Regions from separate parts of the Billgrantia diversa genome, predicted to be linked through region 3. Evidence: predicted binding sites of a transcription regulator. Region 3 holds the regulator's gene; each other region holds the start of a gene.
What was found. The regulator LexA, encoded in region 3, represses DNA repair genes until DNA is damaged. The targets are predictions, from matches to a motif close to TACTGTNTANNTANACAGTA.

Region 1: HNO52_RS18190 (LexA family protein) is a predicted target of LexA. The motif match lies at 1,914-1,933, and genes of this name have one in related genera.
Region 2: HNO52_RS02965 (LexA family protein) is a predicted target of LexA. The motif match lies at 1,616-1,635, and genes of this name have one in related genera.
Region 4: recA (recombinase RecA) is a predicted target of LexA. The motif match lies at 1,474-1,493, and genes of this name have one in related genera.

Annotation. Positions count from the first base shown of each region.
Region 1 is NZ_CP053382.1:3,930,532-3,933,633, reverse strand. Features, by position in the region: gene HNO52_RS18200 (DNA-processing protein DprA) at 1-380, opposite strand, end outside; gene HNO52_RS18195 (SOS response-associated peptidase family protein) at 1,236-1,907, opposite strand; gene HNO52_RS18190 (LexA family protein) at 2,111-2,542, shown strand; gene HNO52_RS18185 (Y-family DNA polymerase) at 2,526-2,924, shown strand; gene tnpC (IS66 family transposase) at 2,925-3,102, opposite strand, start outside.
Region 2 is NZ_CP053382.1:637,017-640,118, forward strand. Features, by position in the region: gene HNO52_RS02955 (chromate transporter) at 1-394, opposite strand, end outside; gene HNO52_RS02960 (IMPACT family protein) at 497-1,114, opposite strand; gene HNO52_RS02965 (LexA family protein) at 1,114-1,593, opposite strand; gene ccmA (cytochrome c biogenesis heme-transporting ATPase CcmA) at 1,797-2,441, shown strand; gene ccmB (heme exporter protein CcmB) at 2,428-3,102, shown strand, end outside.
Region 3 is NZ_CP053382.1:1,992,554-1,995,655, forward strand. Features, by position in the region: gene dinB (DNA polymerase IV) at 1-760, opposite strand, end outside; gene lexA (transcriptional repressor LexA) at 902-1,549, opposite strand; gene HNO52_RS09295 (TetR/AcrR family transcriptional regulator) at 1,749-2,417, shown strand; gene HNO52_RS09300 (L,D-transpeptidase) at 2,419-2,937, shown strand; gene nagZ (beta-N-acetylhexosaminidase) at 3,056-3,102, shown strand, end outside.
Region 4 is NZ_CP053382.1:622,095-625,196, forward strand. Features, by position in the region: gene mutS (DNA mismatch repair protein MutS) at 1-505, opposite strand, end outside; gene HNO52_RS02880 (CinA family protein) at 749-1,261, shown strand; gene recA (recombinase RecA) at 1,572-2,636, shown strand; gene HNO52_RS02890 (regulatory protein RecX) at 2,640-3,102, shown strand, end outside.

The sequences.
Region 1 (3,102 bases), 1.9 Mb from region 3:
ACAATGGCAGTCGATGGGGAGGAGAGGTTAGCGATCGAACCTTTCACGAATAACCAGCGGGGGGGGGCATTGATGTATTTTAGCTTTTCAGGAAAGGTTTCCTGCTCAGGGAAGAGCAGCATGATGCCTTGGTGGGCCAGGTCTCTGGCTATCGCTTGCCCTGTCGACCATAGCGATTTTTTCTCCTGTTCCCACTGATCTTCCTCAGGTAGAGAGACCCTCAGTACCTTCTGTATTTCGTTGTAAGGGGCATCTTTCAGTAAATTCTTGAAGCCAGTGCCGAGGCCAGCAATCTGGTGCATTGTCCAGAAGCCGACTCCTTTAATCGACGCCACTGCAAGGAAAGCGACTGTTTCGTTTCGCCAATGTTCTTTGTCCATGCCTGACATCCAATAAAGTAATATGTTGGACACTACACAATTAGTGTGTTGCGATCAAGCAAGCTATCAACATTAATAGATTATACTAAAGTATATGATTTTTCCTGTTCCAATTTTTCGCATTTCGTAGCCAGCTTCAGCTTAAAATCCGCACTCATGCAGCCCGTCCCAATGTGCATCTAGTATTGCCTCAAGGGTTTACCATAAAGAAGTTTATGAGATATGCTGATCTGTGGACGCATGCACAGCAGGTATTGAGATGAAGACTCTATGGGTATCGAAAACCGAGTTCAAGGCTAGGGCAGGTGAGATACTTCAAGAGATTGAAGTGACTGGTGCATCATTCCTAGTGACCGAGCGGGGGAGGCCTATTATCGAAATTCGACGCTACCAAGATCTTAAGACTTCACCTTTAGAAAGGCTGCGGGGGAGCGTAATCGAGTACATCGATCCCTTTGAACCGGTATACGAGACAAAGGATCCCGAAGGGGACAGTTCGTAGAACATCAAGAACGGTCGGACTCGACGTTTTTGAGTTTCTGACTAGCAACCGTCTCTTCCCACTCAGGGACGCGGTGGTAGTCACGGATTGACTCATTATATAACGCTTCGGCTGATTCAACAGTTGCCCCTGCCTCCTGAACGCATTTAAGGATCAGGTTAGGGCTGCATTCTGCAAACATGGTACATAGTAATGCTGCATGGCCCAGAGAGAGACAAACAAGATCAAGCGTTCCTGCTCGCAAGACTGCTGCCACCTCATCCGGTGTCACTTTAGTGTAACTCGATGTACTTAGGTGCCCGGCAACGAGGTGCAATCCACCTTTAATATATTCGTTCTTCATATCATGTATTTTACACGCCTCTCATCTCAGCGCTTACATAAAATGGCTCTCCGGTGGGGTTCTTTTTCCCTGCGCGATCTATGGGCGTTGCCCTTAGGTCAGCTCGCAGCGCGGGTTCGAGCAGATACTCGATCTCTCCTGGATCCGTCACCTCAGGCGATAGCCACGCCTCGTACACGTCCTCTGGTAGCCACATCGGCACCGACTTCCTATGGATGTTTTCCAGCGGCTTGATCCCCGCCAGGGTGATGATTGAGGTCGACCACACCGTTTCACCGCTCACTTTGTCGAACCACTCCTTGTACAGTCCCCCGAAGGCGAGGGCACTACCATCAGCGGGCTCCAGGAGGTGAGGGCGCTTGCCATCCTGGCTCTCGACAAAGGCCGTCGCCGGCACGATGCAGCGGCGGTACCGAAACTCAGGCTTCTTGGGTACCTTGAGGTGGTTGGTGTTGACCGAGAAATACTGCTTGTGCGGCCTCATGCCTTGGTCGGTCTGCTGAAGGTACAGCCACCAGGTCGCCGGGCGTACCACATGGCCACCCTCGGTGCCGGTAACGATGCTGATCGCGCTGCCTGGCATAAAATTCTCGCTATAGATGAAGGCGTTAGGATCGACCGACAGCCGTGCGGCGAGGCTCACGACACCGCTTGTCTTGACCAAAGCAAAATTGGTGCACATACTTTGTCCTGTATATTCTTCCAGTAATAGGAGGCCAGCTCATGACACAGCCACCTGACAGACCATACTCCCTCGACCAACTGCTTCAGCAGTGCGACCCCAATGCTTCTGAACCTGAAGACATCAAGGCTTGGCGCGACATGCCGGATGTCGGCAGGGAGGTCCTGGATCCCCCTGAGAAGGATTCATGAGCAGATCTACTCATGACCGTGACCGTGATTCCTCATCAGATTCAAGCCTCCTTCTCGGCACCCTGTCTGCTGTCTCGCATCCGTGCGGGCTTTCCGAGCCCCGCAGAAGATTACGTAGACCGCAAGCTCGATCTCAACGAGTACCTCATCAAGCATCCTGCGGCGACCTTTTACTGCTGGACCGAAGGGGAGTCGATGCAGGGCGTTGGAATCTACGACGGCGATCTCTTGATCGTAGACCGTGCTGAGCAGCCCCGAAACGGCGATGTGGTGCTTGCCAGCCTGGACGGTCAGCTGACCTGCAAGCTGCTGGATATCCCGCGTCAGCGTCTCCTAGCAGCTCACCAGGACTATCCTCCTATCCCGATCAGCGCTGACGCCAGCTTCGAGATCGAGGGGGTGGTAGTGAGTTCCGTTAGGTTGTTCCGTGCTGGCCCTCGTTGATTGCAATTCCTTCTACGCCTCCTGCGAGCAGATCTTTCGACCGGATCTGCGCGGGAAGCCGGTGGTGGTGCTCTCGAACAATGACGGCTTCGTCGTGGCGCGCTCACGCGAAGCCAAGGCGCTCGGTATCCCGGACTTGGAGCCGTTCTTCAAGATTGAACACCTTTTGCGGCGGCATGGCGTAGCGATTTTCTCTTCCAACTACCCGCTTTATGGCGACGTTTCAGATCGCGTAATGCAAACGCTAAAAAATTTTAGTCCTCGAATCGAGGTATACAGCATTGATGAAATGTTTTTGGATCTGGCGGGTATGCCTGGCGACATGCAAGCGCTGGGAGCGGAGATGAAAAGTAAGCGCCCGGCCATCACCCTTTGCGAGTGATCAGTCGACCGGTTTCCAGTGCTGAGGTAGGAGTTCGTGGATCTGGCTGGCCTTCTGCGTCGGCAGCCGAGCCAGCACGTCTTTCAGGTAGGCATGCGGTTCATGACCGTTCAGCTTGGCAGACTGGATCAGGCTCATAATGTTGGCGGCGCGCTGGCCGCTGCGCAGTGAGCCGGCA
Region 2 (3,102 bases), 1.4 Mb from region 3:
TCAATTGGCCCATCATGACCATCACCACCGGCACGACCGCCTGACCCATGCCTCGGATCCAGGCCACGTCGCGATAGCGGTTCAGGGTAGTGAGCAAAACGATCATCGCCACGATCATGGGCAGGATCACGGCGCCGACAGCAACCGCGCAGCCGAGCGTGCCGGCCAGCCGAAAGCCGATATAGCCGGGCATCTTGGTGGCGATGGGGCCGGGCAGGGTGTTGGCAATGGCCAGGATGTCGGCGAACTCCTCGTCGCTGAGCCAGGCGTGACGCTTGACCACCTCCTGCTGCACCAGGGGGATCATCGCCGGGCCGCCGCCGAAGCCGAACAGGCCGATGCGGGCGAAAGCCCAGAACAGGGCGCCGAGTGGCGCCTTGGCAGGCGGCGTCATGGAGACTCCTCATTCACGGGGACGAAGTGCATGGTCGTTGCTTCGGAAGGTCTACCCTACTCGCTCAGTGACGCGCAAATGGTAGGGTGGCCCGGGCCGGGGCTAGTCTTCGATCAAGGCAAGCCTGCCGCGCAGGCGGGCCTCCAACGGTGCCACGTCGACCACGACGTTACTTGGCCAGCCCACGGTGAGCAGCACCCCATCGCTTGCGTAGTCGACCGCTTCGACCGGCACGTCATGGCTCTCCAACCAGGCGCGGGCTTCTGCCTCGCCGGCGAAGTCGACCCTGAGGCGCAGCGAGTAGCGCTCGACTACCTCGCGACGGGGCAGGGTTTCCAGTCCTTGGCTTACGGCCTGGGCGTAGGCGCGGGCCAGGCCGCCGGTGCCGAGCTTGGTGCCGCCGAAATAGCGCGTCACCACGCAGCCCACCTGGCCCAGCCCGGCGCCCGCCAGTACTTGGAACATGGGGCGCCCCGCGGTGCCGCCCGGTTCGCCGTCGTCGGAAAAGCCGATGGCGTTCTGCTCCCCCGGCGGGCCGGCGATGAAGGCGCTGCAGTGATGGCTGGCGTTGGGGTGGGTACGCCGGGCCTCGGCCAGGACCGCCTCGAAGGCGGCCGCATCCGGGACGTGGCAGAGCCAGGCGATGAAGCGGCTCTTCTCCACTTCGGTGACGCTTTCCCACCACTGGCCGGGTGGCAGATCGGGCACCGGATAGCGCATCAGTGGGTCAGCTCGTGCCGATCCTGCTGGCGCACCACGCCCATTACCATGCCGAGTACCTGAATGTCGCTGTTCTTGAGATAGATGGGCGCCATGTTCTCATTGGCCGGCTGCAGGCGGACGCCACTCTTCTCGATGTAGAGCTTCTTCAGCGTGACCTCCTGCTGGTTGATCAGCACCACGGCGGTTTCGCCGTTCTCCGCACTCTCCTGGCGCTCAATGATGATCACGTCACCATCGAAGATATTGCAGTCGATCATCGAGTCGCCGCGTACTCGCAGGGCATAAGTATTACGCCGGACCATGCAGGCGGGGGCATAAACGGTGCCGCCGCTGGGGCAGGCTTCGATCGGTAGGCCCGCCGAAACGTCTCCCAGCAAGGGAATCTCGGTGAGATCGGTGGCATCCACGCTGGCCCAGGAGGTGGCGATGGGCAGGTTGGGGCGTCGGTACAGGTACTGCATGGAAGGCGTTGGCATTGTCGTTCCCCCCTCTTTGCGACCCTGTTGAAATGTACAGGTATCTTGCATCATACCAAGCGAACGGCGAGTGGCAAGTTTTGCAGACGTATCTTCGCCTTGACCTGTGGCAAGGGTGGCGCCGTGACGCACCCGGTTCGCTAGCGGCTACAAGCCTTTCCGTGTAGCATTTCCGTCGAATTCAGCCTTTCTGGAGAGTGCCGTTGAGCCTGCGTCTGCAAGCGCAAAGCCTGGCCTGCGAACGTGATGACCGCTGGCTGTTCCGGGGGTTGGATCTGGATATTCGTGCGGGCGAGATCGTGCGTGTGGAAGGCCCCAACGGCAGTGGCAAGACCACTCTGCTTAAGATCCTCTCCGGCCAGCTGGCCGATTACGAGGGCGAACTGTTCTGGGATGAACGGCCGATGCGCAAGGCGCGCGACTCCTTTCTCGCGAGCCTGCTCTATATGGGCCATGCGCCCGGCGTGAAGGCCGCCCTCACGCCACTGGAGAACCTGACCTGGTACCAGGCGCTGGCCGGTCAGTCGGGGGGCGAAGCGGCACGCTTCAGAGCCCTGGAAGAGGTCGGCCTGGTCGGCTTCGAAGACGTGCCGGCCGGACAACTCTCCGCCGGGCAGCAGCGTCGTGTGGCGTTGGCCAGGCTGGTGCTCACACCGCGTCCGCTGTGGGTGCTCGACGAGCCCTTCACCGCCATCGACCGCGACGGTGTTGCGGCGCTGGAGCGGCGGTTGATCGAACACGCCCGCGGCGGCGGCTGCGTGCTGGTCACTACCCATCACGAACTGACGCCGTGTGCCGAACTGCGCCGCGTTCGCCTCGGCGGGGGAGGGGGGGATGCCGGCATCTGAAGGCTCGCTGAGCGAGGAGGTCGAGGTGGCTCGCGAGGAACCTCGAGGCGGTCTCGCTGTCGCAGTGTGGGCAACGCTGAAGCGGGATCTGGTATTGTTGCTGCGCCGCCGCAGCGAAGTACTGAACCCCCTGGTATTCTTCGCCATCGTCATTACCCTGTTTCCGATCGGTATTTCCCCCGATCCCGCGTTACTGGCGGCCATCGCCCCCGGTCTGCTGTGGGTGGCGGCGCTGCTGGCGGCCCTGCTGTCGCTGGATAGCCTGTTCCGCGCCGATTATGACGATGGCTCGCTGGAGCAATTGCTGCTGACGCCGCAGCCGCTGGCGCTGCTGGCCCTGGCCAAGGTGGCAGTGCACTGGCTGCTCACCGGCCTGCCCCTGGCGCTGATGGCTCCCGTGCTGGGAATCATGCTGGCGTTGCCGGCGGGTAGCTATGTCATCTTGGGCGTCTCGCTGGCACTGGGCAGTGCCAGTCTCAGTCTGATTGGTGCCATCGGAGCGGCGCTGACGGTGGGGCTCTCGCGTGGCGGCGTGCTGCTGTCGCTGCTGGTGCTTCCCCTTTACATCCCGGTGCTGATCTTCGGCGCCGGGGCCGTCCAGGCGGCCATCTACGGGGATGGCGTACTGGCGCATCTGGCGATTCTCGGCGCGCTGCTGGCG
Region 3 (3,102 bases):
GATCGGTGGCGAAGGTAGTCTCCACGCTCACCGATTTGCGCTCGCGCTCGATGCGTACCGGCCGGTCGTCGATGCCACGTGCCAGCTCGAACAGGCGCCGCCCGAACTTGCCGAATTCCTGCAGCAGACGTTCCAGCGGAACGCGCTGAAGGTCGGCACAGGTAGCGATCTCCAGGGTTTGAAGGCGCTTGGCCGTGGCCGGCCCGACGCCGTGCAGCTTGGTTACCGGGAGCGCGCTCACGAAGTCGTCCACTTGGGGCGGCGTGATTACGGTGAGGCCGTCCGGCTTCTCCCAGTCGCTGGCAATCTTGGCCAGGAATTTTGCTGGGGCGGCACCCACCGAGACGGTAATACCCACGCGCTTGGTGCATTCCTCCTTCAGCCAGCGTGCCATCCAGGTGGCGCTGCCCGAGAAGCGGGTCACGTCGGTGACGTCGAGAAAGGCCTCGTCCAGGGAGAGCGGCTCCACCAGCGGTGTCAGCTCATGAAAGATCGCCAGTAGCTGCCGCGAAGCCTCACGGTAGCGATCGAAGTCGCCGGGCAACAGAGTGAGGTGAGGGCACAAGCGCAACGCCCGCGCCGTCGGCATGGCGGAATGGATGCCGTAGGCCCGGGCCGGGTAATTGCAGGTCGAGATGACGCCGCGCCCTTCGGCGCTGCCGCCGATCGCCAAGGGAATATCGCGCAACGCCGGGTTGTCGCGCATCTCCACTGCGGCGTAGAAGCAATCGCAATCGGCGTGCAGGATCTTGCGGCTCATCGATACGTTGTTCCGCTCAACTGGAGCGCTTTCTGGGCGACGACCAGACAAAGCGGAACTCGACGAGGAAGCGGAGTTGACTGTAGTCAATGAGCATTCCGAGGAGAGCTCCAACGCCGTATGGTCGAGTTCAGGAAGCGATCAACCCAAAGCTTGGCCGCTGCCGCCGCGTATGACTCCCACCCCGATACCCTCGATTTCGAGCGGCTGATGGCGCAAGTCCACCTCGATGGGAGCGAAGTCAGCGTTTTCGGCTTCCAGCACCACGCGGTGCCCCTGACGGTGGAAGCGCTTGACCGTGACCTCGTCCTCCAGCCGTGCCACCACGATCTGGCCGTCGCGCACGCGGTCGGTGCGGTGCACGGCCAGCAGGTCGCCTTCCAGGATGCCCGCATCCTTCATCGAAAGCCCGCGGACCTTGAGCAGGTAATCGGCCCGGGGTGTGAAGAATTCCGGGGGCAGGGGACAGTAGCGGTCGATGTGCTCGGCGGCGAGAACGGGGCTGCCGGCCGCGACCTCGCCAATGATCGGTAGCCCCTCGGCATTCGGCTCGTTGACAGCGGCGTCGGCCTCCTGGGCCGGCAAGCGAATGCCACGAGAGGTGCCGCGGATCACTCTGATGACCCCCTTGCGCTCGAGTGCTCGCAGATGTTCCTCGGCGGCATTGGGAGAGCGAAAACCCAGCGCCCGGGCAATTTCAGCACGGGTCGGAGGGTAGCCGAACTCGTTCATGGTCTTGACGATGAAGTCATAAACGTTCTGTTGGCGCGAGGTGAGAGGGCGTGTCATGGCAAACTCCAGTGGCGTGACTGCCGTATTGGTCAAGTATACAGCATGGAAGCCCATACAGTAAAAAGGGGATCGTTCATCGCCGCCAAGCGTCTGAAGACGTTTAAAACGCTACTGGTTGTCTATTCATTGAGTGACGAGTCGTAATGACGTAGACTTTTGTAATGTTTAAAACAGACGTTTCCAGCGGGAACTGATCATGGCCCAGACCGATACCGTCACCCGTATTCTCGACACTGCCGAGGTGCTGTTCGCCGAGCGCGGCTTCGCCGAGACCTCGCTGCGTACCATCACCAGCAAGGCACGCGTCAATCTCGCCGCGGTCAATTACCACTTCGGCTCGAAGAAAGCACTGATCCAGGCGGTCTTCTCTCGTTATCTCGATCCCTTTACCATGCGTTTCCATCACGCCCTGGATGAGTTGGAGGCGCGTCACGCCGGCGGCGTCATTCCGCTTGAAGAGCTACTGGAAACCATGGCGCGAACCGTGCTCGAAGTACCCGCAGAGAAGCACAGCCTGAAGGTGTTCATGAAGCTGCTGGGGCTTGCCTACAGTCAGGCTCAAGGGCACTTGCGGCGCCACATCCAAGAAGAGTACGGCAGCGTCTTTACCCGCTTTACCGAGTTGGTAAGGCGCGCCACCCCGGAGCTGCCCGATGCCGAGCGATTCTGGCGCCTGCATTTCGTTCTCGGTACGGTGATCTTCACGCTGTCCGGCCTCGACGCGCTGCGCGATATCGCCGAGAAGGACTACCAGGAGCACGTCTCGGTGCGCGATTTGATCCGACGCTTGCGCCCTGTGGTAGTTGCTGCCATGAACGCGCCTCTACCGCCGCCACCCGCCGCGCAGCCGGCCAAGGCGAGCTGACATGCACACCCCTCGGCTGGATGCATTGCCGCCCCGGGATGGGTGCTGGTTGGAGGTCGATATCGGTCGCCAATGCCTCATCCAGTGGCTGGGCGAGCAGCCCCAGAGGGAGTGGCTGGTGTCGACGGCGCTGGCGGGCACGGGGCAGCGCGAGAGCAGCGGTTGCACACCGTTGGGCTGGCATTACGTGCGGGCGGCGATCGGTGCCGGTCAGCCGGCGGGTACGGTGTTTCGCGGCCGGCGCCCTACCGGCGAGGTCTATAGCGCGGCACTGGCTGACGCCCACCCCGAACGTGACTGGATATTGACCCGCATTCTGTGGCTGTGCGGACTCGAGCGTGATGTCAATCGAGGTGGCGACGTCGACTCCCAGAGGCGCTATATCTATCTACACGGCACACCGCCGGACCAGCCGATGGGGGCACCCCGTTCGCATGGTTGTATTCGCATGCGTGACGAGGCGTTGCTGGAAGTCTTCGCCCTGGCATTGCCGGGCACTCCCGTCTGGCTGCACGAATGACCCAATAGGGCCGCTTGCCGGTTCCAACAGAGTTCGAATCAGGTGTGCCATGGATGGCTGTTGCCGTAGGCGGCTTTAGTCTAGAATCAGCTCCCTTTCTGCCCCAAGGACTCCGATCATGACCCAGACCCACGGCCCGGTGATGCTCGATCTGGAAGGCACCGC
Region 4 (3,102 bases), 1.4 Mb from region 3:
GCATGTCGCCTTCGCCCTCGACCTCGAGCACGCTGAAGCGACCGCTGGAGAGTTCCAGCCAGGCAATGCCCCAGCAGTTGCCGGCCGGGTGCACGGCTACCAGCAGGTTGTCGCGGCGGGCGTCGAGCAGTGCCTCGTCGTAGAGCGTACCGGGCGTGACGATGCGCACCACCTTGCGCTCAACGGGGCCTTTGCTGGCCGCCGGGTCACCGAACTGCTCGCAGATCGCCACCGACTCGCCGGCCTTCACCAGGCGCGCCAGGTAGCCTTCGGCGCTGTGGTAGGGCACGCCGGCCATGGGAATCGGCTTGCCGGCGGACTGACCGCGCTGGGTCAGGGTGATGTCGAGCAGGGCCGCGGCGCGCCTGGCGTCGTCGAAGAACAGCTCATAGAAATCGCCCATTCGATAGAACAGCAGCACATCGGGGTGCTCGCGCTTGATCCTGAGGTACTGGGCCATCATCGGCGTATGGCTCGGCACATCCGTCTTGACCGCGTCGTTCATGCTTTCTCGGCTGGCTCGTCGGTTGGGTGGGGCATGGGAGGGACAAGATTACCACGCGCTGCCCATGGTCGACATGCCGTAACGACCCTCTCCCGACGGTGCTTTGCCGATGGCTGCCAATGCGGAAGCGGCGGTCGTTTATCCTCTACCTGCTACCGACGGAAAGGATGCGCTATGGTGGCAGGCAATCGCAGGTCCTGCGTCCGGCGCCTGCGTCGACCCTCTCGAACCAAGGAGCGTTACATGCCACACAGTGCCTCCAGCCTAGCCAACCTCGACCTCGCTACGCTCGCCGAACGGCTCGGGCGCCGCTGCCGCGAGCATGGGGTCAGTATCACCGCGGCCGAATCGTGCACCGGCGGCGGGGTAGCCAGTGCCATCACCTCGGTGTCCGGTAGTTCGGACTACTTCGAAACCGGCTACGTGACCTACTCCAATGCGGCCAAGGCGCGCCTGCTTGGCGTGCCCGAAGCGCTGATCGCCCAGCATGGCGCCGTCAGCCAGCCAGTGGTGAAGGCCATGGTGGCGGGTGCCTGTCGCGACAGCGGGGCCAAGCTCGGCGTGGCGATCAGCGGAGTGGCCGGCCCCGAAGGCGGTACGCCGGAAAAACCGGTGGGCACCGTGTGGCTGGCCTGGGGCGGCGAGACACGGCAACAAGCCGAGTGTTTCCAGTTTCCCGGTGACCGCCGCGCGGTGCGCGAGCGGGCAGTGCGCGAGGCCATCGTCGGGCTGATTCGCTACCTGGAGGCCGGCTAGGAACCTGTCGGACTTAACGCTGATCTACTACGAGATCCGGTCTTTTCGGCCAATTTGATTCGATCTGATTCGTTGTATAGCGGGCTATTCGCCTTATCAGATCGATAAACTTATCTCGAAATCCAAATCTCTCGTGACGATCGGTCAAATCCGACAGGCTCCTAGATCGTATTCATCGAGTGGCTAGTCGCGCAGTGAATTTTTCGTCATACTACTGGCCAACCATACAGTGTCCAGGCGAGCTCCCCGTTGGCAGCCCGCCATTCATTTTGCACCTGCAAGCATCAGCGAGTTCTGCGAGGAGAGCCTCATGGCACAGGATGAAAACCGTTCCAAGGCATTGAATGCCGCCCTTTCCCAGATCGAGCGCCAGTTCGGCAAGGGCACCGTGATGCGCCTGGGCGATACGCCACGGGTGGTGATGCCCTCGGTGTCGACCGGCTCGCTGGGGCTGGACATCGCACTGGGCATCGGCGGCCTGCCCTACGGTCGCGTAGTGGAGATCTTCGGTCCGGAATCCTCGGGCAAGACCACCCTGACCCTGTCGGTGATCGCCCAGGCCCAGAAACAGGGCAAGACCTGCGCCTTCATCGATGCCGAACACGCGCTCGACCCGAGCTACGCCGAGAAGCTCGGCGTCAACCTCGACGATCTGCTGGTTTCGCAGCCGGACACCGGCGAGCAGGCGCTGGAGATCTGCGACATGCTGGTGCGCTCCGGCGGCGTCGACGTGATCATCATCGATTCGGTGGCGGCGTTGACCCCGCGCGCCGAGATCGAGGGCGAGATGGGCGACTCCCACGTCGGCCTGCAGGCGCGCCTGATGTCCCAGGCGCTGCGCAAGATCACCGGCCACATCAAGAACGCCAACTGCATGGTGGTGTTCATCAACCAGATCCGCATGAAGATCGGCGTGATGTTCGGCAGCCCCGAGACCACCACCGGTGGCAACGCGCTCAAGTTCTACGCCAGCGTGCGCCTGGATATCCGCCGCACCGGCTCGGTCAAGCAGGGCGACGAGGTGACCGGCAACGAGACTCGCGTCAAGGTGGTGAAGAACAAGGTGGCCCCGCCGTTCCGCCAGGCCGAGTTCCAGATCCTCTACGGCAAGGGTATCTACCATGCCGGCGAAGTGGTGGACCTGGGCGTGCAGTGCAACCTGGTCGACAAGGCCGGTGCCTGGTACAGCTACAAGGGCAACAAGATCGGCCAGGGCAAGGCCAACGCCGCCCAGTTCCTCGAGGACAACCCGGCGGTCATGGAAGAGATCGAGAGCCAGATCCGCGGCCAATTGCTGGCCACGGTCGCGCCCAAGGAAGAGGAGGCCGGGGAGCCGGTGGCGGCTGACGCCGAGCGCGAGGACGACCTGCTCTAAGCCATGTCTGCCCAGTCCGAAGCGCGTGCGTCGTCCCCACGGGACGACGCCATCCGCCTACTGGCCCGGCGCGAGTACTCCCGCGCCGAACTGGCGCAGCGACTGGCCGCCCGTGCCCACTCGCCGGAAGCGATCGATGCCTGCCTCGACGCGCTGGCAGCCGAGGGGTTGCAGTCCGATGCGCGCTTTGCCGAGAGTTTCCTGCGTTCCCGCGTGATGCGCGGCCAGGGGCCGCTCAAGGTGCGTGCCGAATTCGAACGGCGCGGCATCGAGCGCTCCCTGGTCGCCACGACCCTGGCCGAGGCCGAGCAGGCAGGCGAGGTCGACTGGTTCGAACTGGCTGCCGAGGCACTGTCCCGGCGCTTCACACATCCCGGTGACTCCCCGCGCGAGCGCGCCCGCCGCGAGCGCTTCCTGGCCTCTCGCGGCTTCGCTTTCGAGCAGATTCGCCATGCTCTGGAGCGTC